DNA from 3 places in the Bradyrhizobium sp. AUGA SZCCT0169 genome. Region 2 is predicted to be linked to each of the others. Evidence: predicted binding sites of a transcription regulator. Region 2 holds the regulator's gene; each other region holds the start of a gene.
The links. The regulator LexA, encoded in region 2, represses DNA repair genes until DNA is damaged. The targets are predictions, from matches to a motif close to TGTTCNNNNTGTGTTCNG.
Positions count from the first base shown of each region.

Region 1: dinB (DNA polymerase IV) is a predicted target of LexA. The motif match lies at 6,541-6,558, and genes of this name have one in related genera.
Region 3: JQ609_RS29270 (ribonuclease T2 family protein) is a predicted target of LexA. The motif match lies at 1,724-1,741, and genes of this name have one in related genera.

Region 1 covers NZ_JAFCMC010000011.1:155,340-165,437, forward strand. The annotation lists gene JQ609_RS15700 (DUF2270 domain-containing protein) at 1-506, shown strand, start outside; gene JQ609_RS15705 (PepSY domain-containing protein) at 632-1,300, opposite strand; gene JQ609_RS15710 (patatin-like phospholipase family protein) at 1,300-2,472, opposite strand; gene JQ609_RS15715 (four-carbon acid sugar kinase family protein) at 2,872-4,155, shown strand; gene pdxA (4-hydroxythreonine-4-phosphate dehydrogenase PdxA) at 4,152-5,162, shown strand; gene JQ609_RS15725 (adenylate/guanylate cyclase domain-containing protein) at 5,288-6,487, shown strand; gene dinB (DNA polymerase IV) at 6,600-7,847, shown strand; gene JQ609_RS15735 (choice-of-anchor I family protein) at 8,169-10,098, shown strand, end outside.
Region 2 covers NZ_JAFCMC010000005.1:229,690-239,787, forward strand. The annotation lists gene JQ609_RS08545 (tripartite tricarboxylate transporter substrate binding protein) at 1-36, opposite strand, end outside; gene JQ609_RS08550 (ComEC/Rec2 family competence protein) at 334-2,643, shown strand; gene JQ609_RS08555 (hypothetical protein) at 2,686-3,108, opposite strand; gene JQ609_RS08560 (hypothetical protein) at 3,248-3,487, opposite strand; gene lexA (transcriptional repressor LexA) at 3,716-4,423, opposite strand; gene glp (gephyrin-like molybdotransferase Glp) at 4,637-5,848, opposite strand; gene JQ609_RS08575 (HAD family phosphatase) at 5,861-6,490, opposite strand; gene JQ609_RS08580 (tetratricopeptide repeat protein) at 6,542-8,002, opposite strand; partial or broken gene JQ609_RS34965 (hypothetical protein) at 8,587-8,904, opposite strand; gene JQ609_RS08590 (hypothetical protein) at 9,212-9,508, shown strand; gene JQ609_RS08595 (PilZ domain-containing protein) at 9,677-9,916, opposite strand; gene JQ609_RS08600 (hypothetical protein) at 9,986-10,098, opposite strand, start outside.
Region 3 covers NZ_JAFCMC010000038.1:32,497-42,594, forward strand. The annotation lists gene JQ609_RS29265 (23S rRNA (adenine(2030)-N(6))-methyltransferase RlmJ) at 1-845, opposite strand, end outside; gene JQ609_RS29270 (ribonuclease T2 family protein) at 978-1,661, opposite strand; gene JQ609_RS29275 (hypothetical protein) at 1,818-2,276, opposite strand; gene JQ609_RS29280 (hypothetical protein) at 2,442-2,732, shown strand; gene JQ609_RS29285 (DUF3617 family protein) at 2,776-3,321, shown strand; gene JQ609_RS29290 (ATP-binding protein) at 3,507-4,892, opposite strand; gene JQ609_RS29295 (response regulator) at 4,912-5,595, opposite strand; gene JQ609_RS29300 (MarR family winged helix-turn-helix transcriptional regulator) at 5,682-6,233, opposite strand; gene JQ609_RS29305 (branched-chain amino acid aminotransferase) at 6,577-7,653, shown strand; gene JQ609_RS29310 (branched-chain amino acid aminotransferase) at 7,785-8,675, shown strand; gene JQ609_RS29315 (DUF2314 domain-containing protein) at 8,968-9,450, shown strand; gene hisS (histidine--tRNA ligase) at 9,595-10,098, shown strand, end outside.

The sequences.
Region 1 (10,098 bases), on a different contig from region 2:
CGACGTCGAATGCGCACCACCGCGTGCTGATGTTTGCGATGGTGTTGGCATTCTTCCTGCTGATGATTGAGTCGCGGCGCTATCGCTTCTTCGACGTCTATCGGTCTCGCGTGCGCCGGCTGGAGCGCAATTACTACGCCAAACTGTTTGATCCCGGCGTGAAAGCGGAGGAGGACTGGCAGCGCATCATGGCTGCCGATCTCCTCGCGCCGACATTCGCGATGTCGATGGCAGAGGCCGTGTCGCGAAGGTTGCGACGCAACTACATCTGGATATTCCTGATCCTGCTCGGCGCATGGGCGCTCAAAGTGACCTTTCCCTCCTTCAGCGGCGAGGTCCCACCGGCTCTCACCTTCCACGATTGGGTCAGGAATGCCGGCGTGGGTCCGGTTTCCGGCTGGATCATATCGGCGGTCATGGTGGCTTTTTACGGCTGGATCGTCATCGCTGCATTGAGGACTGGTGGCCGCCAGGGCGAACTCGCGCATGGCGATGCTCACGTGTGAGGCGTGCAGGCATGTCTTTCGATCCTGGAGGTGGGGCTGCAAGCAACGAAGATGTCAGCAGATTTTTTCTGCACGACCTTCACGCAGCGACGGGATCGAATGGTGTTCGCCGTGGTGTGATTGAATCATCGCGATCCATGGCGGGCGTTCGATCCCCGGCCTTTTGCTTGCGGAGGTTCGAGAACGACCTGCTTCAGATCGCTGCCGCCGCTCACCACGACGATGACGAAATTGAGTTTGCCATTGTCGTCCATCAGGCTTCCGCCAATGGCTCGTCCCGACGCTACCTGTTCCGCGATGATGACGGCGTCCGACAGCTCTTGCCGGATGGTCCGCAATGCCATGACGTTGTTCCGGTCGTCCGGATTGAGGTCCTTCAAATGCGACACTGTTTCCGCGCCGATCGTGTCGCCGGTTTTTGCATCGATCGCATGTTCCCAGAGACGGTTATCCTGGACCGTCTTGACACGATAAACCGGGGAGCCCGAGGCGCCATCGAAGCTGATATCCGCGGTTCTCGAACCGGCGTGCCGCTTTTCAGCGATTCCCATCGCCTGGCGCAGCGATAGCTGTGCCGCACGGAATGCCTCGAGCTCGCGGTTCACCGCCTCCTGGTGAATGCGCTCGCCCTCCGCGCCTTCCTCCTGAGCGGCCTGCGTGGCCGATAACGGGGGTATCGCATATGGCGGAACAAGCGCGAGGAGGGAGAGAAGGATGACCGCAAATCGTTGCTTGTTTGACATCGGCTGCTTTCGTTGTTCGCACGTGCAGGGGGTAAAAGTCGGGGCTGACATCAATTGCCGCTGGCGAGTTGCCGCCTGATTGATACGCCGGACATCGGCGCAGGTTCCAATTCGTCGGGCGGCGGGGAGACCGACCAGAGACGGTTGCCGCGCGCCCTGTCGTAACCGTACTGGAACAGCGCGCGCATATAGGCGGTGTCGAAGCCGGAGGTCGGCGAAGCCGGCTGATCGCCCTCGATGTAAGTCAGGTTGAATCCGAACTTGTTGCGGCGGGCGAAGATATAGGTGCTGTACAGAATCGAGCGGGTCTGGATTTTTGTCATCGTCGACGACGACCGCGCGGCGATTTCGACGGTCGCATTGCGAACCAGCTTGAATTCACGCTCTACCTTGTTGTTGATCAGGATGTAGAGCTGCAGATTGTCCAGCTTGCCCGGCTTGGCATCGTGCAGCAGGTAGGCCTCCGGCAGCGTCAGGACAGGCGCGGTCACGCCGCCGTCGACATGCATCTCCTCGAAACGCTTGCCGTTGGCTTCCGCGGTGACCAGCATCGGCGGAAACACCACGGGCAGGCTGGCCGATGCGGCGACGACGTCCCGGAACAGGTTCAGCGCCGCGGGCGTGGGGAGCGAGGCGATGCGCCCCATGTCCCAGATCGCGGTGCGCTGCGAATCGAGATTGGTCGTGACGACGAGCAGCCGCCGGCCCTTGGCATGTTCGGCTGCGACCGCCGCGACGAAATCGGCATCGATATATTTGGCCACCAGTTCGCGCAGCCGGGCGTTGCCGAACAGGCCCGCCCCGAAGATGGCATTGAACGGGTTCGGTGCGTCGAGAAGGCTCTCGGCGATGCCGCTGGTGTAGAGCTCACGCAAGGTCGCGTCATAGCCGGGACCGAGGAACGCGAATGGGGCGATGAGCGCGCCGGTGCTGACACCAGACACGATCGAGAACGCGGGACGCCTGCCGGTGTCGGTCCAGCCGATCAGCACACCGGCGCCATAGGCGCCGTCGGCCCCGCCACCGGATAACGCAAGATAGGTGCGCGGTCCGCGCAGCACGGCTGGTGCGGGATATTGCCGGAATGTGGCGGCGGGCTCGTCGGCGTAGCGGCGCAGATCCGTCAGATCGAGCACGCGCGCGGAGGATGCCTCCGCAACGCTGTGCGGCGTCCTCGGCAGCGACGAACATCCGGCGGTGATAAGGCTGAGCGCTGAAACCATGGCCAAGGCTACGGATGTCCGAAGACCGATGCAGTTCATGACATTTCCGGATTGGAAGGGAGCGCTCAGGGGCAACCCGCGGGCATCGCGGGCCGCTTCGCCATTGGGGCCATCAGGATGCGGCGACGATTCGCTCCGTCAGGCGCCCGCGATTGCTGGACCGCCGCGGCTCCCGCCTGGACCGGACTCCCTTGTACGCATCCGGCCGCATCGCCGGAGACAGGGCCACTTTGACGCCATAAGACACATCCAAGCCAATCAAGTGAGTAATCACTTACTAAAGTTGACTGGCTCAGAAGTCAATAGTGGGTCAAGCTTGCGGTATTAAATTACCTTGTTTGATGAAAGGATCCAGCCTCTGCGCACGGCAGCAGACGGCAAATAGGGTAGGGTCTGGGAGTGACGAAGCATATCACCGACCGCGCAAGGATGGCCCGTCACTGGCTGATCCTTGCAGACGATCTGACCGGAGCCGCCGACTGCGCCATTGCCTTCGGCAGGATGGGGCGTGAGGCGGTCGTGACGTGGGGCGACGCCACAAAGCCGTCGCATCGCCAAGCAGCTGTTTGGGCCCATGACGTCGCAAGCCGCGGTCTTTCGTCCGAGGCCGCTGCGGCGCGCCATCTCGGCGTGCTGGCACGCTTGCCGATGTCCGAACGCGCGCTGTTCAAGAAAATCGATTCAACGTTGCGGGGACAGCCCGCGGCGGAACTGGCCGCGACGCTTGCCCATCTGAAGTCAGGGGCCGAGCGGATATTTGCCGTGCTGGCACCAGCCTTTCCGGCGACCGGCCGTACCACCGTCGATGGCCGAGTCCTCGTTCACGGCGCGGCCTTGGAAGAAACCGAGCTCTGGCGGCGCGATCACACCTATCCGAATGCCGATCTCGACGACGTTCTCGCTACCGCCGGGATTTGCGGCGAGAAGGTCACGCTTGCCGCTGTGCGTGGGGGCGATCTGCGAGCCAGGTTCGCAACGATGGCGGATCGGTCGGCCACCGTGGTTGCCATCTGTGACGCCGAGACCGAGAACGATCTGGCCCTGATCGCGGAGGCGGGGCTGCATGCATCGCCCGCGAGCGTCTTCATCGGCAGCGCGGGTCTTGCGCATGCGCTGGCGAATCTGGAGGGTCGTGGCGACAGCGAAGCGCTGCGTATTCCCGCCGGCAAGTTCGGAACGCTCACTGTCGTCGGTTCGCTCGCCGGTGCCTCCCGTATCGCGGCGCGCCGCTTGAGAGAGACGGGAACGGCCGCATATTTTCCGGTCGAGCCGAAAGCCCTGGCTGGAAATGATGTCGATCGCGCGGAACTTGCTTCCGGAGTGATGGCGCGTCTTGCTAATGGTGGCGATGCTCTCGTCGAGATATCGCTGAACGATTCTCCAAACATGTCGGCAGGGCCGCTTCTGGCCCACAATCTCGCGACAGCGCTGCAAGTCGCCGCGCCCGTGATCGGTGCGATTGCGGTAACGGGCGGCGAAACCGCGGCAGCGCTCTTGTCGGGCCTTGGTGTCAACGCTATCCGTCTTGCCGACGAGATTGAGCCCGGCGTGTCGCTCGGCCTCACGCTGGGCTCGCTGTCCGTTCCTGTCGTCACCAAGGCGGGCGCATTCGGCGACGCGGATAGTCTTGTACGCATCAACGAGCGCCTTCACGCCGTTCGAACCAGAGGAAGTTTTGCATGAGCCGCCCGACGATTGCGATCACGATGGGCGATCCCGCCGGCATCGGCCCCGAAGTGATCATGAAGGCGCTGGCCCAGGAGGCGACGCGGGCGATCTGCAATCCGCTCGTGATCGGCGACGCCAACCGGCTGCGCAAGGCAGGCCGGCTTGTCGGCGCGTCGGTTGCGGTCGATGCACTCGGCGATGCCAAGCAGGCGGACTTTGCCGCAAGCGCCGTGCAATGCCTGGACCTGAAATTGGTGCCGGACGATTTGCCGTTCGGCCAGGTGTCGGCAGCAGCAGGCGAGGTCGCCTATCGCTGCATCGAAAAGGCCGTCGAGGTGGTGCAGGCAGGCGACGCGCAGGCGATCTGCACCGCGCCGCTATCGAAAGAAGCTCTTCACGCAGCCGGCCACAAGTTTCCGGGCCACACCGAATTGCTGGCGCATCTCACCGGAACGCCCGAAGTCTCGATGATGCTGGTGTCATCGAAGCTCCGCGTCATCCACGTCACCACGCATATCGGTCTTCTCGACGCGATCGAGAAGATCGAGCCCGGCCTCGTCGAACGCGTGATCTCGCGCGGACACGGCGTACTGGTACGCGCCGGTATCGCTAATCCAAGAATTGGTGTTTGTGCGATCAATCCGCATGCCGGCGAAAACGGGTTGTTCGGTCGTGGCGAGGAAGCGGCGAAGATCGCGCCCGCGATTGATGCCTGCCAGCGCCGTGGCTGGGATGTGCGCGGCCCGCTGCCGGCGGACACACTGTTCTTCCTGGCCGGCCGCGGCGACTACGACATGGTTGTTGCCATGTACCACGATCAGGGTCACGGCCCCATCAAGGTACTTGGACTGGAAGCGGGCGTTAACATCACGGTCGGCTTGCCCGTGATCCGGACCTCGGTCGATCACGGCACGGCTTTCGACATTGCGGGCAAGGGTATCGCGGATGAGCGCAGCCTGATCGAGGCGCTGCGGCAGGCGGCCGATCTGGCGCCGGACGCGGATCTCCGCGATCGTGTGTGACTAAGTATGGGTGATTAAACCGGCGTTCCCGATCGCGCAGGCAAATTGCGGCGGCCTCCATTGACGTTGTCGAGCGGGAACACATATCCCGCACCATCGATCCACGTTACCGCTCAGGAGTAAGTATGGACGCGCCGTCGAATATCGATCCCGTCACAGCGCAATCCGGCGGTGACGTCGTGCACTGGCTGACCAACGGCACGCGCGATCAGCGCTTCATCGACAATATTTTCGCCGAAATGTGCATCCGGCTTCAGCAAGCGGACATTCCCGTCAAGCGGGCGTCGCTTCATATCCTGATCCACCATCCGCAATGGCTTGGCGCCCGGATCATGTGGGAAGACGGGATGCGCGAGGCCGAGATTGCGCGGGTTGATTACGATGTCCAGGAGCGTTCCGAATATATCGGCAGTCCCGCCAACGAAATCCATGACGGTGTCACCGAGGTGCGCGAGAATCTCGAGCGTGATCCTGCGCTCGGCCGCAAGCACGCCGTCTATGACGAGATGCGGGCGAAAGGCTTGAGCGACTATGTGGCGTGGCCGCTGTATCATACGCTCGGCAAGCGGCACATCGTGACCTTCGCAACCGACCGACCAGGCGGTTTCGACGCTGCGCATATCGCAGGCCTGTTGAAACTGTTGCCGGTGCTGGCCCTGGTTAGTGAAATCCGGGTCAAGAACCGGCTGGCGCGTACGCTGCTGGAAACCTATGTCGGATCGCACGCCGGCGAACTGATTCTGGCGGGCGCCACCAGGCGCGGAACCGGGACGACGGTTCGCGCCGCCATCATGATCTGCGACTTACGTGATTTCACCCGGATCTCCGACAACTGGCCGCGCGATGACGTCATTGATCTCCTGAACGGCTATTTCGACGCGATGTCGGAGCCGATCGCGCGGCATGGCGGCGAAATACTGAAATTCATCGGCGACGGTCTGCTCGCCATTTTTCCGCTCAGCCAGCCTTCGGCCTGCGCAAATCTGCTGCATGCCGTGACTGAGGCCCGTCAGGCCATGACGGCGCTGAACGAAAAGAACAGCGAAACCGGCCGTGCGCCGCTGAACTACGGCATCGGCGTTCACGTCGGCGACGTCATGTACGGCAATATCGGGTCGCGCAGCCGGCTCGACTTCACGGTTATCGGTCCGGCGGTCAACATGGCGTCGCGCCTCGAAGCCCTCACCAAGCAATTGGGGAAAACGGTGCTGCTGTCCCGCGCGTTCGCAGACTTCGTCGAGAGCGATTTCGATCTCGAACGCGTCGGCGAACATCCGGTGCGCGGCTTCAACGACCCAATCGAGCTGTACGCGTATCACGGCTGAATGCCGATCCATGTCCGTGCGATCGTCTCCAGTCGCTTGACACAAGGCATCGATGTTCTCATTATGTTCTTTTATCGGGAACATCGTCGAAACGTCATGGGCGAACGGTCGGATGGCAACGACAGCCACCATCCTCCATGCGGACCTGGATGCGTTCTATGCCTCGGTAGAGCAGCTGCTTGATCCTTCGCTGCGCGGCAAACCCATTGCCGTCGGTGGCGGGGTTGTGCTTGCCGCGTCTTACGAAGCCAAGGCCTTCGGGGTCCGCGGCGGCATGCCGGGACGGCAAGCGTGCGAACTCTGTCCGCAGCTCATTTTTGTCGGCGGACATTTCGGGGAATACCAGCGGCTGGGCGATGCCGCCATCAAGGTGATTGGCGATTTCACGCCCCTCGTCGAACGGATCTCCATTGACGAGGCCTTTGCCGATGTCGCGGGCTGCACCCATCTGTTCGGTCCGCCTGCCGAAATCGCGATGGCCATCCGCCAACGCGTGCGCGCCGAGCTTGGCCTTCCGATCTCGGTCGGTGTCGCGCGCACCAAGCATCTGGCGAAAATTGCTTCGCAAGTGGCCAAACCCGACGGGCTCGTCGTTGTCGATCCCGACACGGAGCTCGGATTTCTTCACCACCTGCCGGTTGAGCTGATGTGGGGCGTCGGTCCGGCGACGCGGGCACGGCTGGCCGAAATCGGCGTGCTCACGATCGGGCAACTGGCAACGACACCGGGAGGCTCGCTCAAGCGGGTGCTTGGTTCCGCGGCAGGGACGAAGCTTTCGGCGCTGGCGTGGAATCGTGACCCTCGGGAAATCAAGACGCACCGCCGCGCTCGATCGGCAGGAGCGCAATCGGCGCTCGGCAGGAAGCCCGCCGAAGAGCGGGTTGTTCGACCCACGCTGCTTCACCTTGCTGACCGAATCGGCAGCCGGCTCCGCGCCAAGTCGAGGCCCGGGCGAACCGTGACGGTCCGCGTTCGCTTCGCCAATCTGAAGTCAGTCACGCGCTCGGTCACGCTCGACGCTCCCGTCTCCGCGACCCTGATTCTGGCCGAGGTCGCCGGGGAGCTGGTGCGCGCTGTCCTCGCCGATCATCCTCACGAGAAAACCATTTCTCTCCTGGCGATGTCCGTGTCGCATCTTGGAGAGCAGCGGGATGTGGAGCTCGAACTCCCGCTCGGACTTGGCGATGAAGCACGCCGCCCCGGCAGCAAAAAAGGCATGGCGCGTTCGGCGGCCGACCAAGCCGTCGATAAAATCCGCGATCGCTTCGGATGGGATGCGATCGGCTACGGATCGGTGGCGCCAGGTGTCTCTTCTTCCGTTCCCGACGCGTTTCGAAAACTCGCTGAAAAGGACCTGTGACCGTCACGCGTCCAGCGCGCGCCCAAAGCCTACGCAGTGCACGCGCCGTCACAGACTCAACGGGGTGTGTCGCCTGAGAACTAAAACGGGGATTTTGCAAGCGGTTAGCTCGCGACACGATGCCTGCCGCGTCGCGGGGCGCTTCCGGTGGACGATGGACAATGGTTAATAAACCGTCACCGCGTTGTAATTAACGCCGGTTTATATTCCGGCCGCTGACGCGCCCCGCGCGACAACACGCGATTCCCCACCTTCAACGCTGCGCGAGCCCCTCGTGCCGCTGCGGCCTGCTTTTGCCTTTTTTTATCATGGAGATTATCGATGGCTCTTGGTCCCGGTTCGATCGCTTTCGTCGGTTTCAACGCGGACGGAACTGACGGATTAGCGTTCATTGTCATCGACCCGATTGCTGCGGGAACGGTTGTCCGCTTCAGCGACAAGGAATGGAACGGCCTGGAAATCGGATCTGGTGGCGCTTTCAACACCGGCGAGGGCGGTCTGACCTGGACCAATGGCGGAGGCGATCTGGCTGCCGGCACGATTGTCGAACTCCTCAACACCTCCGTGGCCGGCCGCACCGCCAATATCGGTACAGTCACTGGCGCAGGTTTTGCGCTCGGTAACTCGGAAGAGTCGATCTACGCCTTCGTCGGAACCTCTGACACCGCCCCGACCACCTTCCTGGCTGCGGTCACCAACAACAATGGCGGCTTCACCGACGCCAATGTCAGCGGCTTGCTCGCAGGCACCGGGCTCGTCGCGGGCTCCACGGCTTTGGTGCTGCCCCGGACCGACGGCGCCGATGTTGCCGCCTACAACCCGGCTTTCGGTGGCAGCTCGTTCGCATCGCGCGCGGACGCCCTTGTCGCGTTCAATACGACGACCAATTTTGTCGCGCAAAGCGGTAGCGGCGACCAGGATGGCGACGGCACCACTCCCGATGCGCCGTTCCTCACCGATGCGCAGTCTCCGCTCGCGGGTGTGACCTTCACCATCCAGTCAGGCATACCGCCGCAGATTGTCGGCTTCGCCTCAGGTTCTGTTTCGGTCTCGCAGGTCGAAGGCAATGCCGGAACGACCGCCTTCAGCTTCACGGTGGAGCGCACCGGCGGCACCATTGGTGACGTCAGCTTCAGCGGCCAATTGACTTCGGCGGCGGCTGATGCCGCCGATTTCAATGGCGCAACGCCTCCGCCGTTCGCCTTCAACGGCAGCATTGCCGCCGGCCAGAACTCGACGGTCGTAACCGTCCAGGTCAATGGCGACACGACGTTCGAGCCGACTGAGAACTTCAACCTGGCACTTCAGACGGTCGTCAACAGCGACGCGACCGTTTCGACCTCGCTCGGCGCGCAAACGACGGCGACCGGAACGATCGAAAACGACGATGCCGCCGGCCCCGGAAACGTGATCGAGGGCATCACGATCCTGGATCAGGCGCCGTCGCTGCAGGGCGACGCCGTAACGCCGACCGCCACCAATACGGTTCAGCTGGTTCGCCTCGGCAATTACGCACCCGCCGCCGGCACCAACGCCGAAGTGGTTTCGTTCGATCCGTCGACCGGCCGGGCCTACTTGCTCAACACCATCGGCAACACCATCGATATCGTTTCGATCAGCGCCAGCGGCGCCGTGAACCTCGTGTCCTCGATCGACCTGACCGCACTCGAAGGTTTCAACGGGGCAAACTCGGTCGCGATCAAGAACGGTGTGCTTGCCGTCGCCTACGCCAGCGATCTGACCGGCGCCAACGGTTTTGTCGCGTTGTTCGACGCCAACGGTACGCTCGTCAACACCGTGGAAGTCGGGGCGGGTCCCGATCAGGTGGTGTTCACCGCCGACGGTTCGAAGCTGCTGGTCGCCAATGAAGGCGAGCCCGGAGAGATCACATTGCCCGGCGGCGGCACGCAATTGATCAATCGCGAAGGCAGCGTTTCGATTCTCGATCTGTCCGGCGGCGCCGCAGCGGCCACGGTTGCCACGACGGTTGGGTTCGATCAGCTCGACGGCTACGAGACCGTGCTGAAGCAGGCCGGCGTCGCGCTGTTGACCGGCCAGACGGCATCGGCAGACATCGAGCCGGAATACATTTCGGTGTCGCCGGACGGCACCCGCGCTTACGTTACGCTGCAGGAGGTCAACGCGGTCGCCGTGATCGATCTGACCAATCCGGCGGCAACCAAGCCGCTTGCGATCCTGCCGCTGGGCGGCGTCGACCACACCCTGGCCGGCAACAAGTTCGATGCCAGCG
Region 2 (10,098 bases):
CAGACTCTTGGCATCGCGGATTATTTGGCGAAGCATTCGCAAACCCTCCCCATTTTGTTTTTGATGCGCCGGGCATTGCACCGCGGCGCGCGCTTTTTGCGCTACCCGCCATTCGGGCGGCGGAGCGCCGGCATGTCAAGGGGAAGTGCCGGCACGGGGCGCGGCGAGGCACCGGCGACGCCCTTGCAAAAGGCCCGATCACCTCGTTCTGCGACATCACGGCATAATGAGCGGCGCGGCGCCTTTCCCCGATATTCCACTTCCGTTCTGCTAGCCGGCACCTCACACCTTCCGGTAGCTTTGTCCCCGCGAGCGTATCGTGTGGGTAGCTTGATGTCGGAGCAGGGCAACACGCCGGGCCAAAGGCGAGGCTACGCCGGCACGTGGCCGCCGCGTGGGGCGGCGCCGGTCGGCGGCCTTGCGCCCCGGCGTCTTGCGCTGTGGGCGCCGCTGATCGAGACCTTGCGGCAATGGGCGCGCGCGGAGGCGGGGGCGGGGCGTTTGCTGCCCTGGGTGCCCGTCGCGTTCGGTACCGGCATCGCCCTCTATTTTGCCGCCGACCATGAGCCGGTGCTGACGGTCGTGGCGGTTACCGCCATCACGCTGTGTGCGGCGGCGTTCCTGCTGCGGCGGCACAAGATGTTTCCGATCGCGGTCATGATCGCGGCTGTCGCCGCCGGCTTTGCGATCGCGACCTGGAAGACGGCGCGGATTGCGCATGGCGTGCTGGCGCGGCCGATGTTTTCGGTGTCGCTGACGGGATATGTCGAGACCCGCGACATCCGCGAACGCACCGACCGTTTTGTGCTGCGCGTCGTGACCATGGAGAGCGCGCGCGACGCGACAAAAATCGAACGCGTGCGGCTGTCGGTCAAGAAGGGCACCGCGCCTGACGTCGGCAGCTTTGTCGAATTGAAGGCGCGGCTGTTGCCGCCGATGTCGCCGCTCCGGCCCGGCAGCTACGATTTCGGCCGCGACATGTTCTTCTCCGGCATCGGCGCCTCCGGCTTTGTGATGGGTGCGATCAAGGCCGCGGAAGCGCCTGATGGCGGCGGGTGGAAGCTGCGCTATTCGGCGTTCATGCAAGGCATGCGGGATGCGATCGACGCGCGGATCCGGACCGTGCTGGAAGGCGACAAGCGCGCGATCGCGACCGCGCTATTGACCGGCCGGCGCGACGCGATCTCCGAGCCCGTCAATGAGGCGATGTTCATCTCCGGACTTGGCCATGTGCTATCGATATCGGGCTATCACATGGCTGTCGTCGCGGGCGTCGTATTCTTTGCGGTACGGGCGCTGCTGGCGCTGTTCCCGACGCTCACGGTTGGCTTTGCGATCAAGAAATGGTCGGCGGTGGCGGCACTCGCAGCATCCGCGTTTTATCTGCTGCTGTCGGGGGCTGAAGTCGCGACCCAGCGTTCGTTCTTCATGACGGCTGTGGTGCTGATCGCCGTCATGGTCGACCGCCGCGCCATCACGTTTCGAACGCTCGCGGTGGCGGCGCTCATTGTCCTGACCATTGCACCCGAGGCGCTGGTGCATCCGAGCTTCCAGATGTCGTTTGCGGCGACGCTGGGGCTGGTGGCGCTGGTGCAGCTCGGCATGCCGCGCCTGTTCGCGCAGCCGGATCATTCCGCGACCGCGCAGGTGGCGCTGTGGGGCGGCCGCGAGATCACGATGCTGCTGCTGGCCTCGCTGGTGGCGGGCCTCGCCACCACGCCTTATGCGGCGTTTCATTTCCACCGGGTGACGCCCTACGGCGTGCTCGCCAATCTGGCGGCGATGCCGGTGGTCTCGGCGCTGGTGATGCCGGCGGGATTGTTCGGGCTGGTCTTCATGCCGTTCGGCTTCGACGGCATCTGCTGGTGGGTGATGGGCGTCGGCATCGACTGGATGATCGTGGTCACGCAATGGGTCGCGGCCTTGCCGGGCGCGGTCGGCCGTGTGCCGGCGTTCGGCATCGGCCCGCTGATTGCGGCGAGTATCGGCATCATCCTGCTCGGCCTGTTACGAACGCCGCTGCGCTATACCGGCGTGGCCGTGGTGCTGGTGGCGGCGGTGTGGGCGGCGAGGGTGCCGCAGCCGGACATCCTGATTTCCGCCGACGGGCGCAATGTCGGTGTCCGCGGCCAGGACGGCAAACTGCATTTGATGCGGGCGGCCAAGGTGACTTCGACCGGAGCCTCGCGAGATGGCTTCCTCGTTAGGGAATGGCTGGCGGCGGATGCCGACGCGCGAAAGCCTGCCGATGCCTCGCTCACTGAGGGCGTCTCATGCGACGAGAGCGGCTGCGTGACGCAAAGCGCCGGTGGCGGGTTCGTGGCATTGGCGCTGCGGCCGGAAGCGCTGGCGGATGATTGTGAGCGTGCGGCGCTGGTGGTAACCGCAAGGCAGGCGCCTGCGGCGTGCGGGGCCTCGGTGATCGATGCGGAGCGTCTGCGGCGGCAGGGCGCCATGGTGCTGCGGCGAAGCGTCGGCGGATTTACCATCGATGCCGTCAAGCCCAGGGGCGTCGATCGCCCATGGTCGCCGGCGATCGCGGGCGAAGGTGACGCGGAGACAACCATCCTCGCGCCACGCCGTGCGGCGCCGCGTGCGGTCGATGCGACCCCGTCGGAAGCGGACCTGCAGGCCGAGGAATAAGGATTCACGTTCCCCGGCGCGGCGCGACCGGCGGCGCGGAATTCAACCGGTGGAAAGCGGTGTCGTCGTCGTAGTGTCCGCCTTCGTTGCCGCGCGCTCGGGAATCGGATGCACCACCGGCAATTGCAGCACGGTGACGCGCTGACCCTCGCAAAGCTGCGTCACCAGCACATGGCTCCCGTCGGGAAATTCGATTGCGTCGTGGTGACGTTCCTTGATATGCGGATCAATGGTGTTGAACTTGCCGACGCGAAAACCGATCGTCCGCGTCCAGATCCAGCGGTTGTCGTATTTGACGTCTTGCGCGAAGGCCAGTTCGGTCCCGGGCAGCATGCAGACCGCGACTGCGGGGTCGCGTTCGCTGGCAAAGCCGCGGGTCGAGGTGCCGCGGAAGGTGGTCGATATCAATGTCTCGCCGACCTCAGCAGGACGCGTTGCCATCGCGTGCAAACTATAGTCACACATCGGATCGCTCCCTCGTAAGAGATAAAGACCCGTGCCTCCCTCGAGGCGCTGGCCTCTATCAGAGTGGACTTGAGCAAAGTCTATTCCTGTTCTGGACATTTGTGCGACGGAAAGGCCGGCGCAACCGATCACAAACGCGCTACGGCGGCTGCGGATTTTCAGGCATCGGCGGCAGCGGCAGTTCGAAGGCGCCGAGATGGAATTGCTCCCGTCCGTCGTCGGCAATCCCGGGCAGCGCGACCAGCGTGAACGCAGCCTCCGGAAATTGCTGCCAGATCGCGAGATCTTCCGCCGTCACTGTCAGCCAGCCGAACCGGAGCATGTAGCGGCCCGGCTCGGTCACTAGGCCCGCCCGCTGCCAGGTGATCTTGGTGATCATATTGCTGACCACGTCGCGTCCCCCCGTTCGCACGCTTTCGAGCACGCCTCAAACCAAACAGCGCGCTCACGCCGCCAGTTTTTGCTGCGTTCTGGGCAATTGTGGGACGTATGCAAGCGCACCGCGACGGTTAAGGCTGTCCCAACGTCCAGGCAACGAAAAGCCCCGGTCGATGGCCGGGGCTTTTTTGCGGTGCCGAACGCGGCTTGCATCTGGCGCGGGCCGCGCTCAGTACTTCCGGTACAGCCCGATCAGCTTGCCCTGAATCCGGACCCGGTTCGGCGGCAGGATGCGCACTTCATAAGAGGTGTTGGCGGGCTCCAGCGCGATCGAGGCGCCGCGGCGGCGGAAGCGTTTCAGGGTGGCTTCCTCCTCGTCGATCAGCGCCACCACGATATCGCCGGTGTCGGCGGTCTCGTTGCGCTGGATCAGCGCCATGTCGCCGTCGAGAATGCCGGCGTCCACCATGGAATCGCCGCGGACTTCGAGCGCGTAATGTTCGCCGGAGCCGAGCATGTCCGGCGGTACGCTGATGGTGTGGCTGCGGGTCTGCAGCGCCTCGATCGGCGTGCCGGCGGCGATCCGGCCCATGACGGGAACGGCGACCGGACGGTTGCCATCGTCCTCGGCGGGCGCGCTGGCGGCGCGGACCTTGCCGAGCGTGCCTTCGATGACGCTCGGGGTGAAGCCGCGGCGGCCGTTGCCGTTACCGGCGCCCGCAAGCTCGGGCAGCTTGATGACTTCGATGGCGCGGGCACGGTTGGGCAGGCGGCGGATGAAGCCGCGCTCTTCCAGGGCGGTGATGAGGCGGTGGATGCCGGATTTGGAGCGGAGGTCGAGCGCATCCTTCATTTCGTCGAAGGAGGGCGGCACGCCGGCTTCCTTGAGCCGTTCGTTGATGAAACGCAGAAGTTCATACTGTTTGCGCGTAAGCATCTCGAGCAATCCCCCGGTTGGCGCGTCGTAATTCGTGGTCGTTCAGCTTGCAGAGGCCGCGGTCTCAAATTCGGAAGTCCAAAACTCCCATTTGTAGACACTAGCTCTCGAAACAAATCATGAACGGACACTATATGTTCGATACATGTTCCGCAACCACTTAATTTCAGGTGAACGCGCGCCGAGTTCACTCGAACAGGCCGCCCGGACGCGTCATTCCGGCAGGCGCAGGAACTCGCATGGCGTGCCTTCAGGCACCGCCGGCGCAAACGGCGGACGTATCAAAAGCGCCCGTGCCGCAGCGAGATTCCCAAGCAGCGACGAATCCTGGTGGCTCACCGGCACCGCGATCAACGCACCGTCTTCGCGCTGCTCAAGCCGTGCGCGAAGATAGTCTTCGCGCTGGTCGTTGGCGGGAAGATCGCGGCCGAGCAGGGCGGTCTCACGCGCGTGATGGATGGTTTTTCGGCCCGACAGCGCGCGAATCAGCGGCACCAGAAACAGGAAACCGCAGACATAGGACGAGACCGGATTGCCGGGCAGGCCGATCACCCGCATCGCCCCGAGGCGCCCGTGCATCATCGGCTTGCCCGGCCGCATCGCGATGCGCCAGAACGCCATCGCGACGCCCTCGGCCTCCAGCGAGCGCTTGACGAGGTCGTGGTCGCCGACCGAGGCGCCGCCCATCGTGATCAGGATGTCGGCGCCCGAGGCGCGGGCGCGGCGGATGCCGTCAGTGGTCGCCTCGACCGTGTCGGCGGCGATGCCGAAATCAATGGTTTCGGCGCCCTCGGCCCGCGCCAGCGCGCGCAGCGCGTAGCCGTTGGAGTAGACGATCTGGCCGGGGCCCGGGATCGAGCCCGGCATCACCAGCTCGTCGCCGGTGGCGAGCACCGCCACCTTGGGGCGGCTGATCACGGCGAGTTCCGGATAGTTCATGCCGGCGGCGAGCGACAGATCGCGTTCGGTGAGGCGGCTTCCCCTGGTGAGCAGCACGTCGCCCTCGCGGAAATCGGCGCCGGCGGCGCGGATATGCCGTCCCGGTCTTGCAACTTCCGTGATCGTGATGTGGTCGCCGCTGGCGGCCGTGTCTTCCTGGATGATGACGGCGTCGGCGCCATCGGGGATCACCCCGCCGGTAAAAATCCTGACCGCTTCTCCTGGGCCCACCTGGCGTTCGAACGGGCGGCCCGCCGCGACTTCGCCGATCACCTTCAGCCGCGCGGAGAGGTCGGCGGCATCGGCCGATCGCACCGCATAGCCGTCCATCGCCGACATCGCCCGCGGCGGCTGCGTGCGCTTTGCGGCAAGGTCGCGCGCGAGGACGCGATGCCAGGCGGTGTCGAGTGCGGCCATTTCTTCCGCCAGGGGATCGGCGCCCGCAAGGATCGCGGTCAGTGCATCAACGACCGGCATCAGGGCCACGGCAACACCCTCTCAAATTCCCAGCGCGGCAAGCGCCTTTGCGACGTCATCCGGCCCTGTCACATGCACCGCGGCCAGGCCGCGCGCCTGCGCGCCGTCGATATTTGCTGCGGAATCGTCGAAGAACACGATGCGGGAGGCGGGAACACCGATCGCCTTGACGACATGATCATAGGCCGCCGCATCGGGCTTTCGAAGCCCGATCGTCGATGACAGGTAGATTTCGCGGAAATGGCCGAGCACGCCGGCATAGGCCTGGCTGAAATGCACGACATGCGCGTTATTGGTGTTGGAGAAGGCATAAAGCGGCAGCCGTTGTCCGGCGCGCGCCAGCGATGCTGATATATCGGGCATTTCGCCGGCGAAGATCGCGTTCCAGCCTTCCAGGAACTCGGCGTCCGTTATTCCGATGCCCAACGAGACGCGCAGGCCTGCGAAGAATTCGGCATCGCTGATCTCGCCCCGCTCGTGACGATGCCAGGCGTCATTGGGCGAGAATCGCTGGACCAGCTGTGCGGGCTCGCAACCGGCATGGCCGGCCCAAGTGGCGACCACCTTGCCGAAGTCGATATCGAGGACGACGCGTCCGAGATCGAACAGCAGCGCGTCGGCGGAGTTGGGGATGAGAGGCGGTGTGAGCATGGGGGAGGTGTACGAGAATTGAAGGATGGGAGCAACGATTACACGGATTGCCTAAGAGGTACCTTCAGCCTTTCGCCGTTCCAATATATCCATAGCGGCGGCAAGATTTTGCCGCGTTTGGTCATACCAGTATGGCGTTCGCTCCGGGGTGCGTTCCTGCAAGGCCGCACGATAGGCTTCGAGCGCCTCTTCCAGTCGCGCGGTGCCGCTCTCCCGCTCACCAAGCGTCTGGAGCGCATAGCCAAGATTGTTCTGGGTCATCGCCCAGTCGAGCGGTACGCGCTCGCGGGTGCGTTCTTGCAAAGCCGCATGAAAGGCTTCGATCGCCTGTTCGAGCCGCGCTGTGCCGCTCTCACGCGCTCCAAGCATCTGAAGAGCGGTGCCAAGGTTGTTCTGGGTTATAGCCCAGTCGAGCGGTACGCGCTCGCGGGTGCGTTCCTGCAATGCCGCGCGAAAGGCATCGACCGCCTCTTCGAACCGCGCCACATCACCCTCGCTCCTGCCTAGCGATGCGAGCGCACCGCCGAGGTTATTCTGGGTTATGGCCCACTCGAGCGGCACGCGTTCGCGGGTGCGTTCCTGCAAGGCGGCGTGATAGGCGTCGACCGCCTGTTCCAGCCGCGTCGTGCTGCTCTCGCGCGTCCCAAGCGCCTGGAGCGTATTGCCGAGGTTGTTCTGGGTCGCAGCCCAGTCGAGCGGCGCGAACTCGCGGGTGCGTTCCTGCAAGGAGGTGCGATAAGCATCGACCGCCTGTTCGAGCCGTGCCGTGCCGCGCTCGCGCGTCCCAAGTGTCTGGAGTGTATTGCCGAGGTTGCTTTGGGTCGCAGCCCAGTCGAGCGGCGCAAGCTCGCGGGTGCGCTCCTGCAAGGCGGCGTGAAAGGCGTCGACCGACTGTTCGAGGCGTGCCGTCCCACTCTCGCGCATCCCAAGCGACTGGAGCGCAATACCAAGATTGTTCTGGGTCCCGCCCCATTTGAATGCCGCGCGCTCGCGGGTGTTAGGTCCTTGCAATGCCGCTCGAAACGACTCGACTGCTTCATAGAGACGCGCAGCTTTCCCCTCGCGTTCACCAAGCGTAACCAGAGTTACCCCGACAGCAATTTGGGCGGTACCCGTCTCGTCGAGGCCAGGAGCCGAAGTAAGGAGCATCCGGGCGAGTTCGAGCGAGACTTGGAGGTCAAAGTTCAGTCCCTTATCGCGACCGCTTAGGTACCACTCGTTCTGGCTCTTGTACATTGCATCAAACCGAGCGGCGCGATTTTCGGGATTTTCGAGTGCAACCATGCATTCAATGCGCTTGGCTGCAGAGATCGGATCGCGCCGAAGGATGTCTTGTCTCAGACCAGCGTCCAGCAGCTTCAGCCCACCCGCAACGGCAGCACCGCGACGCTCGGCCTCCTCGCGCTGCCACTGGTCGAAGGCTGTGTCGGCCTCCGTGGCGGCCTCCTCAAATCGTCCTTCTGCGGATTTCTCGGCAATACGAGCCAGCACAGCGTCGATGAAATCCCCCACATTGCTGCCGCCGCGGCCTTCCTTTGCGACTTCAATCGCGATTCCGACTGCTCGCTCCAATTCGAGCAAAGCCTGATCGAAATCATCAATGTCCTCGTTGATTCGTTGCGCGAGTTGAATGATGGCTTGCGGGCTGATTCTTGGGCGCTTGTCGTCTCACCGCGTTCGCGAAGTGCAGCCAAAAGCTTCGCGACAACCGCATCCGGCAGGGCCTCAAGCTTTTCCTCTGTGGGAGTTTTTGGCCGTTCAAACGCTGTCTCAATGAACTTCCGTACCAACACGTAGGTGTCGTGGTCCCGACTCGTGGGTTTGCAAATGGTGAAGTGGTCCGCGATGATCGAGACCGGACGAGAATTCGCCAAGCCCGGATCGCCGCTGTCAGGTTCCACAATCGTGCCGAGGAAACTGACCGCGTCCGTTTCGGTCAGCGTCAGGTGTGATATATGGTATTCATTCGCCCAATCCCGGTACCAAAGATTGAGATCGCGTAAATTGGGATCATTCTCCACGAGAGAAGCGGTCGCCGCTGAAGGACGGGCCAAAATCCGCAGACGATCGCCCCAACGGGCGAGGGCGGCGCCGGTGTGCGGGGTCGCGAGAAATGCGACTTTTTCAATACGTCGCAGGAGGCCCGCCGCGTTAGCATCGTGGCGGGCGGTGCTTTCGGCAGTTCGCAAGAGTTGTTTGATGACCAGACCGCCGAGGCTGTGCCCGATTAGGACCAGTTGGCCGGTCTGCAATTCAGACTCGGCTAGTACCCGGGCGAGCACGTTGTTCGCCCGCTCGGTGAGGTGCATGGCAGTGCCGTCCCAGCGTGAAACCGATGCTTCGTAGCTAACTGAATAGACTGAAAAGGCCTGCCACGTCCTCAACGAGCCAGCGCGGCCAGAACGATTGATCATCCGGTGTAGATTGCCAAGTGGTGCGGGGATCACCGTTTAGTCCGTGAAGGAAAATGACGTTGGCGCGCTTCTCGCCGCTACCGATCCCAATATGAATGATTTGCGTCATGGTCGCCAAGTATCAACGAGGAATCCATACAGCGTAGCGAAGCTGGTTGTTAATGGCCACCGGAACGTGCAATTCGAGGGAATGATGTCACCAGCGACGAAGCATTCATAAGCAATTTCCGCCTAATCCAGCATTTAGGCTGGCGCGGGAGCTGTGCTATTCGTTTGGCAGGAAAGTCCGGGGAGTGATCGCATGAAAATGATTGGCATCGTGGCTGTGATGGTCTTGCTGGCCGGGCCGGCGTTGGCCCAGCAGGCACCCGTTCAAAGATACGGGGAGGAGGATAAGGAAAAGACGCGATCGGATATCGCGGCGGAGAAGGAGGCCGAGCGGGCTTACAAGCGGTCGCTGGGCAATATTCCGGAGCAAAAGAGCACCGATCCCTGGGGAACCGTGCGCAGCGACAATGCCGCCCCGAAAGCCGCCGCCAAGGCGCCCGCGAAACCGAAGGCGGCCAAAACGGATAGCAAGGCCGAGACCACCGCAAAACAATAGCAGGCATCCGCCGGCAGCTTGCCGGGGCTGTGAGACCGGTAGCCCGCATGAGCGCCAGCGACATGCGGGTATCGGAGAAATGCAGGAGTCCCGGATGTCGCGGAGCCTGTCATCGGGCGCGCGTTTGCCCGTTGGCTCATCCGGACTACGCAACTCCCGGCTACACAACTAATCGAAGGCGACACCGATCCGGTATTCCTTGCGCCAAACAATGTGGCACGGCAGCTTCAGGCCATCTTCGGGCACAATCAATGTGAAGCTTTGAGGCACCCGGACGATATCGAATATCTCAAGCGCTGCTCCCGTAGCGGAGATATCGCGGATCATGCATCTGATCTTGTCGCCGCCGTGATCAATCTTCGCGGGCTTGGCGACACGGAAGCGAGGCGCAATTCGAGTTTCGACCATAACCGGACTCTCCGGTTGAGCAGAAAAAATTCATCATCGGACTAAACGCCTGATGGTCGCGTCTTGGTTCTAGAACTTGATCTTTGAATTTTGATATTCCTGACTCGTCAGGATTTCTCGGGCCGCATCGCGCAGGTCTCTAATCATTTTGGTCGTTTCGTCCGCTGCTTTTCCAGTGGCCG
Region 3 (10,098 bases), on a different contig from region 2:
TCAAGCCTGAACCGGCCGGCGCCGCCCTGGCCGAGCGGCTTTTCCAGTTCGGGTAAAATGGTCTTCAGCTCGCCCGCCAGCGTCCACGGCGGGTTGACGATCAGAAGCCCGGTTGAAGTGAGGGGACCGCCGGCTTGCTGCGGTGCGACGCTGAATTCGAGCCGCAGACATTTCCCGGCCGGCTTGCCGGTCTCAGCCACGGCGGCGACATGTCGCGCCAGGCCGTCGGTGATGCGCCGGCTCTTGACCGGATACCACAACAGATAGCTGCCGGTCGGCCATTTCGCATAGGCCTCCGCAAAGCCGTCGGCGAGCTTGTCGAACTCGTCCTTTTGCTCGAACGACGGGTCGATCAGCACCAGGCCGCGCCGCTCGTTCGGCGGCACGAAGGCCGGCAACGCCGTCCAGCCGTCGAGATCGACCACCCGGGCCTGGGTGTCGCGGCGCAGCGCATCGATCAATTGCTTGTGGGCTTTCGGCTCGATCTCGCACGCGGTGAGGCGGTCCTGCGGCCGCAGCAGCGCACGCGCGATCAAGGGCGATCCGGGATAGGCTTTCAGCTCGGCTTGCGCGTTGAAGGCCCTGACGATGTCGAGATAGGGCGCCACCAGCGGCAACGCATTTTCCGAGAACCGTGCCTGCATCACCCGTGCGATGCCGGTCAGCCATTCGCCGCTGCGGCTGGCCTCATCGCCGGACAGATCGTAGCGCCCGGCGCCGGCATGGGTGTCGATGACGCGAAAGGCGGCGGGCTTTTCCTGCAGATAGGTCAGCATCCGCACCAGCACGATGTGCTTGATGACATCGGCAAAGCCGCCGGCATGAAAGGCGTGTCGGTAGTTCATGATAAGGGGTTACGACATCGCGGCGAGGAAAGTAACCGTCATTGCGAGGAGCGAAGCGACGAAGCAATCCATTCTTCCTCTTGCCGGACCATGGATTGCTTCGCTGCGCTCGCAATGACGGTAGAGGGACCTCTAACTCCCGCGCACCGGCGGCATCACGACCTCGTCGCGGCGGCAGGCGCGGCGGTCGATTTCCTCGCAGGAGCGGAATTGCAGGTCCTTGCTCATGCAGACCCTGACTTCGCTGAGCCGCCGGCTGCTGCAGACGACCGAAATCGCCGAGCTGCTCAGGCCGGGATTGACCTTGATGAAGGCTGCCTCGAGCGCCTCGGGGGCGATCGTCTTCGATTCCGACAATTGCAGGAATTCCTCGGGGATCTTTACCGCGGCGCGGGCTTTGCGGATGTTCTCGAAATAGGCCCGCGCGCCAAGGCCGGAACAGGTGCCGTGCTTGTCCCATTCGTTGAAGATCAGCCCGGGCGCCGGCATCAGGTCGAGCATCGACGACATGACGTTGCGGTCGAGACGGGGCGACGGCCGCTGGCAATATTCGGGAAAACCGCGCTCGTATTGCGGCCACAGGCCGTGAACCACGAAGGAAAACGGGCGCTCGCACTGGATCTGCGCAGAACGGCCGCTATTGCCGCGTTCGGAGGCGGCCTCGCAGAAGGAGGGCGACCATGACAGGGCCAGCACGTAGAAATCGAACTCGCCAGGGGCGTTCTGCCGGCGGTCCTGCGCGGCGGCGTGGCCCGCGGTGACCAAAACAAGTGCCAGGGAAATCAGCAGCCGCGAAACAATGACCGATGGAAACATCAAACGCTCCCTTAACTCGCAAAAGCATGACGGTACTCGATCACCCGAGCCTAGCAGGGAACCGGAACATTTCAAGAACAAAAATGGCGCTAGGTGCGAATCGGGTGGCGCCGGCCACCGCGATCGAAAAACTCAGGCAGGAAACTTAGGGTAAGCTTAAGGCCGTGCGGCCTTGCAGCCGGGGTTATAGGCCCAGTTGCGGTCCAGCCCGGTGACGCACCATTCGACACCCTGGCCGAAGCCGGCAAAGCCGCCATCCTCGAGGATCGAATAGTGCACGTTGCGCACCTTGCCGTCGCTCAGCATCACGTCGCCGGTGCAATAGCGGCGCGGAATGTTGTCGGATTGCCAGGGCCGGAACGTGGTTTCGTGGATCCGGCCATAGGCGGTGATGGTCAGGGGCGAATTCCAGAAGGTGCTTTCCTTCTCCCGGAACTGCGAAATGATGGTCGGCAGCGCCGATTCGCACGGCGCAACGCGTCCGTCATAGCGGGGACCGGACAGCCAGAAATTCAATTCCAGCGGATTGGCGGCCTGCGCCGACTGGCCGAATGCCAGGACGGCGAGTGCCGCGGCCAAGCCGAGGGTTTTCAACGATGTGAAGAGGGTGCGCATGGAAATTCCGCCGGTCATCCAACCGTCAGGACCGTGCCGTGAAGCCCGGACGAGGTCAAGTGCAGCGCGGCAACACCTTGCAGGCAAGTCGGGGTTTGGCCGTAACCCATTCTTTTCATGGCCGCCGGCGCACTCTATGGTGGCCCCAGCGAAATGGAGTCGGCGATGCAGAGAATTGGGGCCGCGTGCCTGGTTGCGATATGCGGGTTGCTGGCGGCTGCGCCGGCGCAGGCCGACTGGGTGCCGCCGTTCAAGGGCAATGATACCGGCGGCATTATCGCCTATTCGCTGGCGAGACAGGCGGATGCGCGCCAGCTCGCGGTCGATCACTGCGCCGGTTACGGCAAGGTGGTGAAATTCCTGGCGGTGCAGCCCTATGAGGGCGGATACGTCTCCTTTGCCTGCCGCTGGGTGCCCTATGGGACCGACGCCCGGCCGCTGCGCACGCTCTACTGAGCGGGACCTGAGCGCCTGAACCACGAATAAGGGGAGCGCGAGCATGGCGCGACAGCTTGATTCCGTTTGTTTGGCGTTTGGCCTGCTCGCGGTGTGGCCTGCGAGCCATGCCAGCGCCGTCGAGCTGCCGGTGCGCAAGGCCGGCCTGGGGGAAATGAAGGTGGTGCAGACCGGCTCGCCGGTGCCCGAGATGACGATGCAGCAGTGCACCGACGCGACCACCGACAAGGATATGAGCACCTCGTTCTCGCCGATGACCAAGGACGCCTGCTCGAAAAACGATATCCAGAAGACCGCGACCGGCTACGTCACCGATTCCGTCTGCGGCTTCGGCGGCATGTCGGTCAAATCGCGTGCCGAGATCACCGGCGACTTCAACTCCGCCTACACCGTGAAGTCGACTTCGAACAGCACCGGCGCTCCGGCCGGCGTGCCGCGTGATTCCACGGCCACGATCGAGGCGAAGTGGTTAGGGGCCTGCAAGGCCGATCAAAAGCCCGGCGACATCATCATGCCGGGCGGCATGAAGATAAACCTCAAGGACATGGAAAAGCTGAAGGGTTTGTTGCCGAAGCAGGCTCCGAAGTAATTCGCTTGAATCTCCCCGCCTAACCAATGCCGTCATGCCCGGGCCTGTCCCGGGCATCCACGACTTCCTTTGCCGCCAAGACGTGGATGGCCGGGCACAGGCGAGCGGAAGCGACGCCGTCCTTCAGACGGCTATGCCCGGCCATGACGAGATAGCGATCCAAGAAGTGGTGCGGGAGAAGTGCCCTACACCGGCACCCTGACCGCCGCCCTTAATCCCCCCATCGGACTGTCGCCGAGCGTGATGTCGCCGCCATGCGAACGGGCGATGTCGCGGGCGATCGCCAGCCCAAGGCCGGTGCCGCCTTCGTCCTGGTTGCGGGCGTCGTCGAGCCGCAGGAACGGCTTGAACACTTCCTCGCGCATGTTGGCCGGAATGCCCGGTCCGTCGTCGTCGATCGTGACCGTCAGATAGCGGTGGTCGCGATGGCCGGTGATCGAAATCGCATTGGCGTGCCGCGCGGCGTTGGAGACGAGGTTGGCAAGACAGCGCTTGAACGAGGCCGGTTTTACGGTCACCACCGGCAGGCCGTGGAAAGCCACCGTGGCGGTATGGCCGTGGCGCTCGGCATCGCTGCGCAATTCCTCCAGCGCCATCGACATGTCGGTCGGCTGCGCGACCTCGCCGCTGTCGCCGCGGGCAAAGGCGAGATAGGCCTCGAGCATCGCGGACATTTCGTCGACGTCCTTGCGCATGCCGTCGACCTCGGGAATGTCGCCGATCAGCGCGAGCTCGAGCTTGAAGCGGGTCAGGATGGTGCGCAGATCGTGGCTGACGCCGGCGAGCATCGCGGTGCGTTGCTCGATCGAGCGCTCGATGCGCGCCTTCATCTCCAGGAACGCCTGCGCCGCGCGCCGCACTTCCCGCGCGCCGCGGGGACGGAAGTTCGGCGCCTCGCGGCCCTTGCCGAAACTTTCGGCGGCGTCGGCGAGCCGCAGGATCGGCCTGATCTGGTTGCGCAGGAACAGCACCGCGACGATCAACAGGATCGAGGACGTGCCCAGCATCCAGAAGATGAAGATCTCCGAATTGGAGGCGTAGGCCGCACTTCTTTGCGCGAAGATGCGCATGACAGCGTCGTCGAGCTGAATGCGGATCTCGACGAGGTTGGATTTGCCGACGGTGTCGATCCAGAACGGGCGGCGGATCTGGCGGCCGATCTGTGCCGACAGGGTCTGGTCGAGCAGCGAGAAGAACGGCTTCGGCCCTGGCGGCGGCATGTCGCCGACCGGGAGAAAATCGACCACCAGCTGCAGCCGCTGCCCGACGAGGCGCAATTGCGCGCGGTCCTTGTCCTGCGGAAAGAACTTGTAGATGTCGATCAGGCTGGCGATATCCTGCACCACCGCGGCCGACAGGCGCCGCGTCACCGTGTTCCAGTGCCGCTCCATGAACACGAACGCGACCACGGTCTGCAGCACCACCATCGGCACGATCATGATCAAGAGCGCGCGGGCATAGAGGCCGGTCGGCATCCAGCCCTTGAAGGCGTTGCCCATCCAGCCATTGACCTTGGAGACCCGGCCGGCGGCGGTGCGGATCAGCGTGAGGCCGGTGTCGAGCGTGCTCATCGCGCTTGGTTCGTTTGGCTCACGGCGACGCCACCAGGCGATAGCCGATGCCGCGCACCGCCTGCAGGAACAACGGATTGGCCGGATCTTTTTCGATCTTGCGGCGCAGCCGGTTGATCTGCACGTCGACGGCGCGCTCGTTGACGGTGCCGCCGCCGGTCAGCGCCGCGCGCGGCACGGTCTCGCCGGGGCAGAGGCTCAGGATGCGCAGCATCTCGCGTTCGCGGTCCGTCAGGTGGATGATCTCCTCGCCTTCGCGCAGCTCGCCGCGTTCGAGATGATAGACGTAGGGCCCGAACGCGATCTGCTCCAGCGTCTCCACCGGTGGCGTCGCGGTGCGCTTGAGGATGTTGCCGATCCGCAGGACCAGTTCGCGCGGCTCGAACGGCTTGGCCACATAATCGTCGGCGCCGATCTGCAGCCCTTCGATGCGGGCTTCCGCCTCATGGCGCGCCGTCAGCATGATGATCGGCACCGAGGAGGAGGTGCGGATGAAGCGGGCGAGATCGAAACCGGTTTCGCCGGGCATCATGATGTCGAGGATCAGGAGATCGAAATGCAGGCCGAGCAGCTTGGCGCGGGCGTCGGTGGCGCTCGCCGCGGTCGTGACGCGATAGCCCTCGCCGGACAGGAAGCGCGACAGCAAGTCGCGGATACGGCGGTCGTCATCGACCAGCAGCAGATGCGGGGCGTCGTCGGCCATTTGCCGCGGCGTCCGCACGGAGGCTGCGGCGATGGTCGGGTTGGCAGTTGCGTTTGGAATTCCGTTCGGGGTTCCTTGGGCCACAGTCACTCCCTTGGCTTCTTTCCGCTGCCGAAGATCGTCTCCAGCACCTTGTCCGGGTCGTCGCGATCGATCATCGCGCGCAGGAACTGCCGCACCGTTTCCTGGCCGGCAGGATCGATATCCTGCATGGCGCGGTTGATGCGATCGGTCTGCAGCCCGGCGAGCTTGCCCACCAGGGCCTCGCCCTTCGCCGTAGCGTAAAGAAGGCGCTGCCTGCGGTCGTTATTGCCGGTCTTCTGCACGATATAGCCTTCGTCCAGCAATTGCTTGAGCACCCGGCCCAGCGACTGCTTGGTGATGCGCAATACGTCCAGGAGGTCGGCGACCTTGAGGCCGGGGTAGCGGTGGACGAAATGCATCACCCGGTGATGGGCGCGACCGAATCCGAACGCCTCGAGCTCATGGTCGGCATCGCCGACGAAGTCGCGATAGGCGAAGAACAGGAGCTCGATGATATCCCAGCGCAATTCGCCCGCGCGCAGGGTTGGCGACACGCCGTCAGGCCCCCTCGAATCAGGGTCACCGGCAGGCCTTGAGAAATTTATGTCAGTCATGTTGACATATCTTGGGTTCAATGTTACAAAACTGCCAGCCACGACGAAACTTTAAGTCGTTTCGGCCTTGGCAACGTAAGGGGCGGCCGGAGTAAGCCAGCGATGGCGGCAACGGCCGCGAATTGGACTACCGTGCGATTGTCGAGCGGCATTTGCACAAACATACTGGACTTCGGCATTCCGCAAAAGCGTGTCCTCAAGGGACTTGCCAGCGATGGAAACCAGCGGCAAGGCCGGTGGTGGTGAAGTTCGGACCAATCAAGCAAGCAGGCTTGACGAAACAGGCCTGCACCAGGAAACGCACCGGTTTCGACAGCAGGAAGCAAGGGCGGGAAGCAAGACAATGAGTTTGAAATTCGAAATCCGGCCAACGCCTACTCCGACGTCCGAGCAGGACCGCGCGGCAAAGCTCGTGGACCCCGGCTTCGGCCGGGTCTTCACCGACCACATGGCGATCGTCCGCTACAACCAGGCCAAGGGCTGGCATGACGCGCGGGTCGAATCCCGCGCCAATTTTCCGCTCGATCCGGCGGCCGCCGTCCTGCACTACGCGCAGGAGATTTTCGAAGGCCTCAAGGCCTACAAGCGCGACAACGGCGTGAACCTGTTCCGCCCCGACGCCAATGCGAGGCGCTTCAGGAATTCGGCCGAGCGCATGGCGATGGCGCCGATCCCTGAGGACGTCTTCATCGAAGCGGTCGAGCAGCTCGTCCGCATCGACAGCGCCTGGATACCCGGCGGCGAGGGCAGCCTCTATTTGCGGCCCTTCATGATCGCGAGCGAGACCTTTCTCGGCGTCAAGCCTTCTTCCGAATACATCTTCGCCGTCATCGCCTCGCCGGTCGGCTCCTATTTCAAGGGCGGACCTGCTCCGGTGTCGATCTGGGTGTCGGAGAACTACACGCGCGCCGCGATCGGCGGCACCGGCGCCGTCAAATGCGGCGGCAATTACGCCGCCAGCCTGCGGGCGCAGGCCGAGGCGATCGAGCACGGCTGCGACCAGGTGGTGTTCCTCGATGCGGTCGAACGCCGCTACATCGAAGAACTGGGCGGCATGAACGTGTTCTTCGTGTTTGACGACGGCTCGCTGCTGACGCCGCCGCTCGGCACCATCCTGCCGGGTATCACCCGCGATTCGATCATTGCGCTGGCGAAGGACTCCGGCACCCGCGTGCGCGAGGAGCTCTACACGATCGACCAGTGGCGCAGCGACGCCGCCAGCGGAAAGCTGAAAGAAGCGTTCGCCTGCGGCACGGCCGCGGTGATCTCGCCGATCGGCAAGGTATGTTCGGCAAGCGGCGATTTCCTCATCAGCGGCGGTGCTGCCGGCCCGGTCGCGATGGGGATGCGCAAGAAGCTGGTCGACATCCAGTACGGCCGCGCGGAAGATCCGCACGAGTGGATCCGAAAGGTTCTCTAACCGGCGGCGGAATTATTCCGCCGCTTCTTAAGACAAGCAGCGTTTCATTGAATGTGAGCACGGGCGTGCGCGCCCCGCGGAGCCGTGCGCCTGCGCGATTGATGAACTGCGTCAATAAAAGGAGAAAGCCCATGGGAGTTTCCTTCGACAAGATCGATGGTGTGATCTGGTACGATGGCGCGCTGGTGCCGTGGGCCGACGCCACAGTCCATCTGCTGACCCACGGCCTGCATTACGCCAGCTGCGTGTTCGAGGGCGAGCGCACCTATGGCGGCAGGGTGTTCAAGAGCACCGAACATTCCGAGCGGCTGAAGAACTCGGCCAACATCCTCGATTTCGAGATTCCGTATTCGGTGGCCGAGATCGATGCCGCCAAGCAGCTCGTGATCGACAAGAACAATCTGCCTGACGCCTATCTCCGCCCGATCGCGTGGCGCGGTTCGGAGATGATGGGCGTCTCGGCGTCATCGAACACCATTCATCTGGCGATCGCCGCCTGGGACTGGCCGAGCTATTTCGATCCGGCCACCAAGATGAAGGGCATCCGCATGTGCCTTGCCGAATACCGGCGGCCCGATCCGATGACGATCCCGGCGATGGCGAAGGCCTCCGGTCTCTACATGATCTGCACCATCTCAAAGCACAGAGCGGAGCGTGCCGGCTATGCCGACGCCATGATGCTGGACTGGCAGGGGCGGGTCGCCGAATGCACCGGCGCCAACATCTTCTTCATCAAAGATGGCAAGATCCACACCCCGATCGCCGACTGCTTCCTCGCCGGCATCACCCGCGCCACCGCAATCGATCTCGCGCAGCGCCGCGGCATCGAAGTGATCGAACGCCGCATCATGCCGGAGGAGCTCTCTGGCTTTACGGAATGCTTCATCACCGGCACCGCCGCCGAAATCACCCCGGTGGCTGAGATCGCCGAGTGGAAATTTACGCCCGGCCAGATTTCGGAACAGCTGATGGCGGATTTTGCGGTCGAAGTGCAGCCGAAGGGCAAGGCGGCGGCGGCGTAGGACGCTCTTCCCCTCTCCCCTTGTGGGAGAGGGTGGCAGCCGAAGGCTGACGGGTGAGGGGTTCTCTCCTCACGGCAAGATTCGGAGATGCGGATAGAACCCCTCATCCGGCGCTTCGCGCCACCTTCTCCCACAAGGGGAGAAGGGAAGAACGGCCGCGTTCTCGCTCTTGGGTGTGCCCTTCCGCCGTGAACTGTTTCGCCCCCTTGCGCGACCAACTTCGGACTTGCGGATAGCGGTGCGTGAAATGGTTACAATGAGCTCAGCCCTCTCAACATGCTCGAAATGCGTCGTGGCGGCTGCCTTCGCGGCGGCGCTTGCGCTTCTCGGCTCCCCTACAACGAGTGTCAGGGCCGAGGACCGCTCCCCCGTGATCGACTTTCGCAACGGTGACCCGGAGATCATTGCCGCGATCGCGCAGGCGCGTTCCACGCTGCCGAAATTCTGGGCTTCCTACGACGCGCCAAAACCGTCGGAGACCGGTCACTCTCTCAAGGCGCGTTTTCCCTATCCGAACAACAGCGGCGAACATATCTGGATGGCCGAGGTGAAGAAGATTGGAAACGGCCGCTATTCGGGCAGTTTCGCCAACACGCCCGTCCATTTGCGCGGCAAGCGGGCCGGCGACCTGGCCGAGTTCAGGGAGGCCGACATCTCGGACTGGATGTTCTTGCGGAACGGCAAGATCGTCGGCGGCGAGACGATCCGGCCGATGCTGAAAAAGATGTCGAAGGCCGACGCCGATGCGCTGCGCGCCAGGATGGAAACCCCTTAAACGCCGGGCAGGACGTTCTGGTCAAAACCGGCCCGGTGGGCTAAGTGCGAGGGATGGGCCGAGCAAAGAGCCCACCCTGTTTTTCCCGGTGAGCGCGGCGCCAGAAGCGGCTTTGCCCACCCTACACAAGTTGCAACGCCGCCCATGGCAGACAAATCCAAAAAACCCCAGAAGCTGAAGGCGCGCCTGCCGCGCGGGCTGGAGGATCGCGGTCCCGCTGCGATCTCGGCGACACGGCAGATGGTCGAGAAGATCCGCGAAGTCTATGAGCGCTACGGTTTTGAGCCGGTGGAAACCCCGGCGATGGAATTCACCGACGCGCTCGGCAAATTCCTGCCCGACCAGGATCGGCCCAACGAAGGCGTGTTCTCGTTCCAGGACGATGACGAGCAGTGGATCTCGCTGCGCTACGATTTGACCGCGCCGCTGGCGCGCTATGTCGCGGAGAATTTTGACTCACTGCCGAAGCCCTATCGTTCCTATCGTTTCGGGTGGGTGTTTCGCAACGAGAAGCCGGGTCCGGGTCGCTTCCGCCAGTTCATGCAGTTCGACGCCGATACCGTCGGCGCGCCGACGCCGGCCGCCGATGCCGAGATGTGCATGATGGCGGCGGACACCATGGAAGCGCTCGGCATTCCGCGCGGCAGC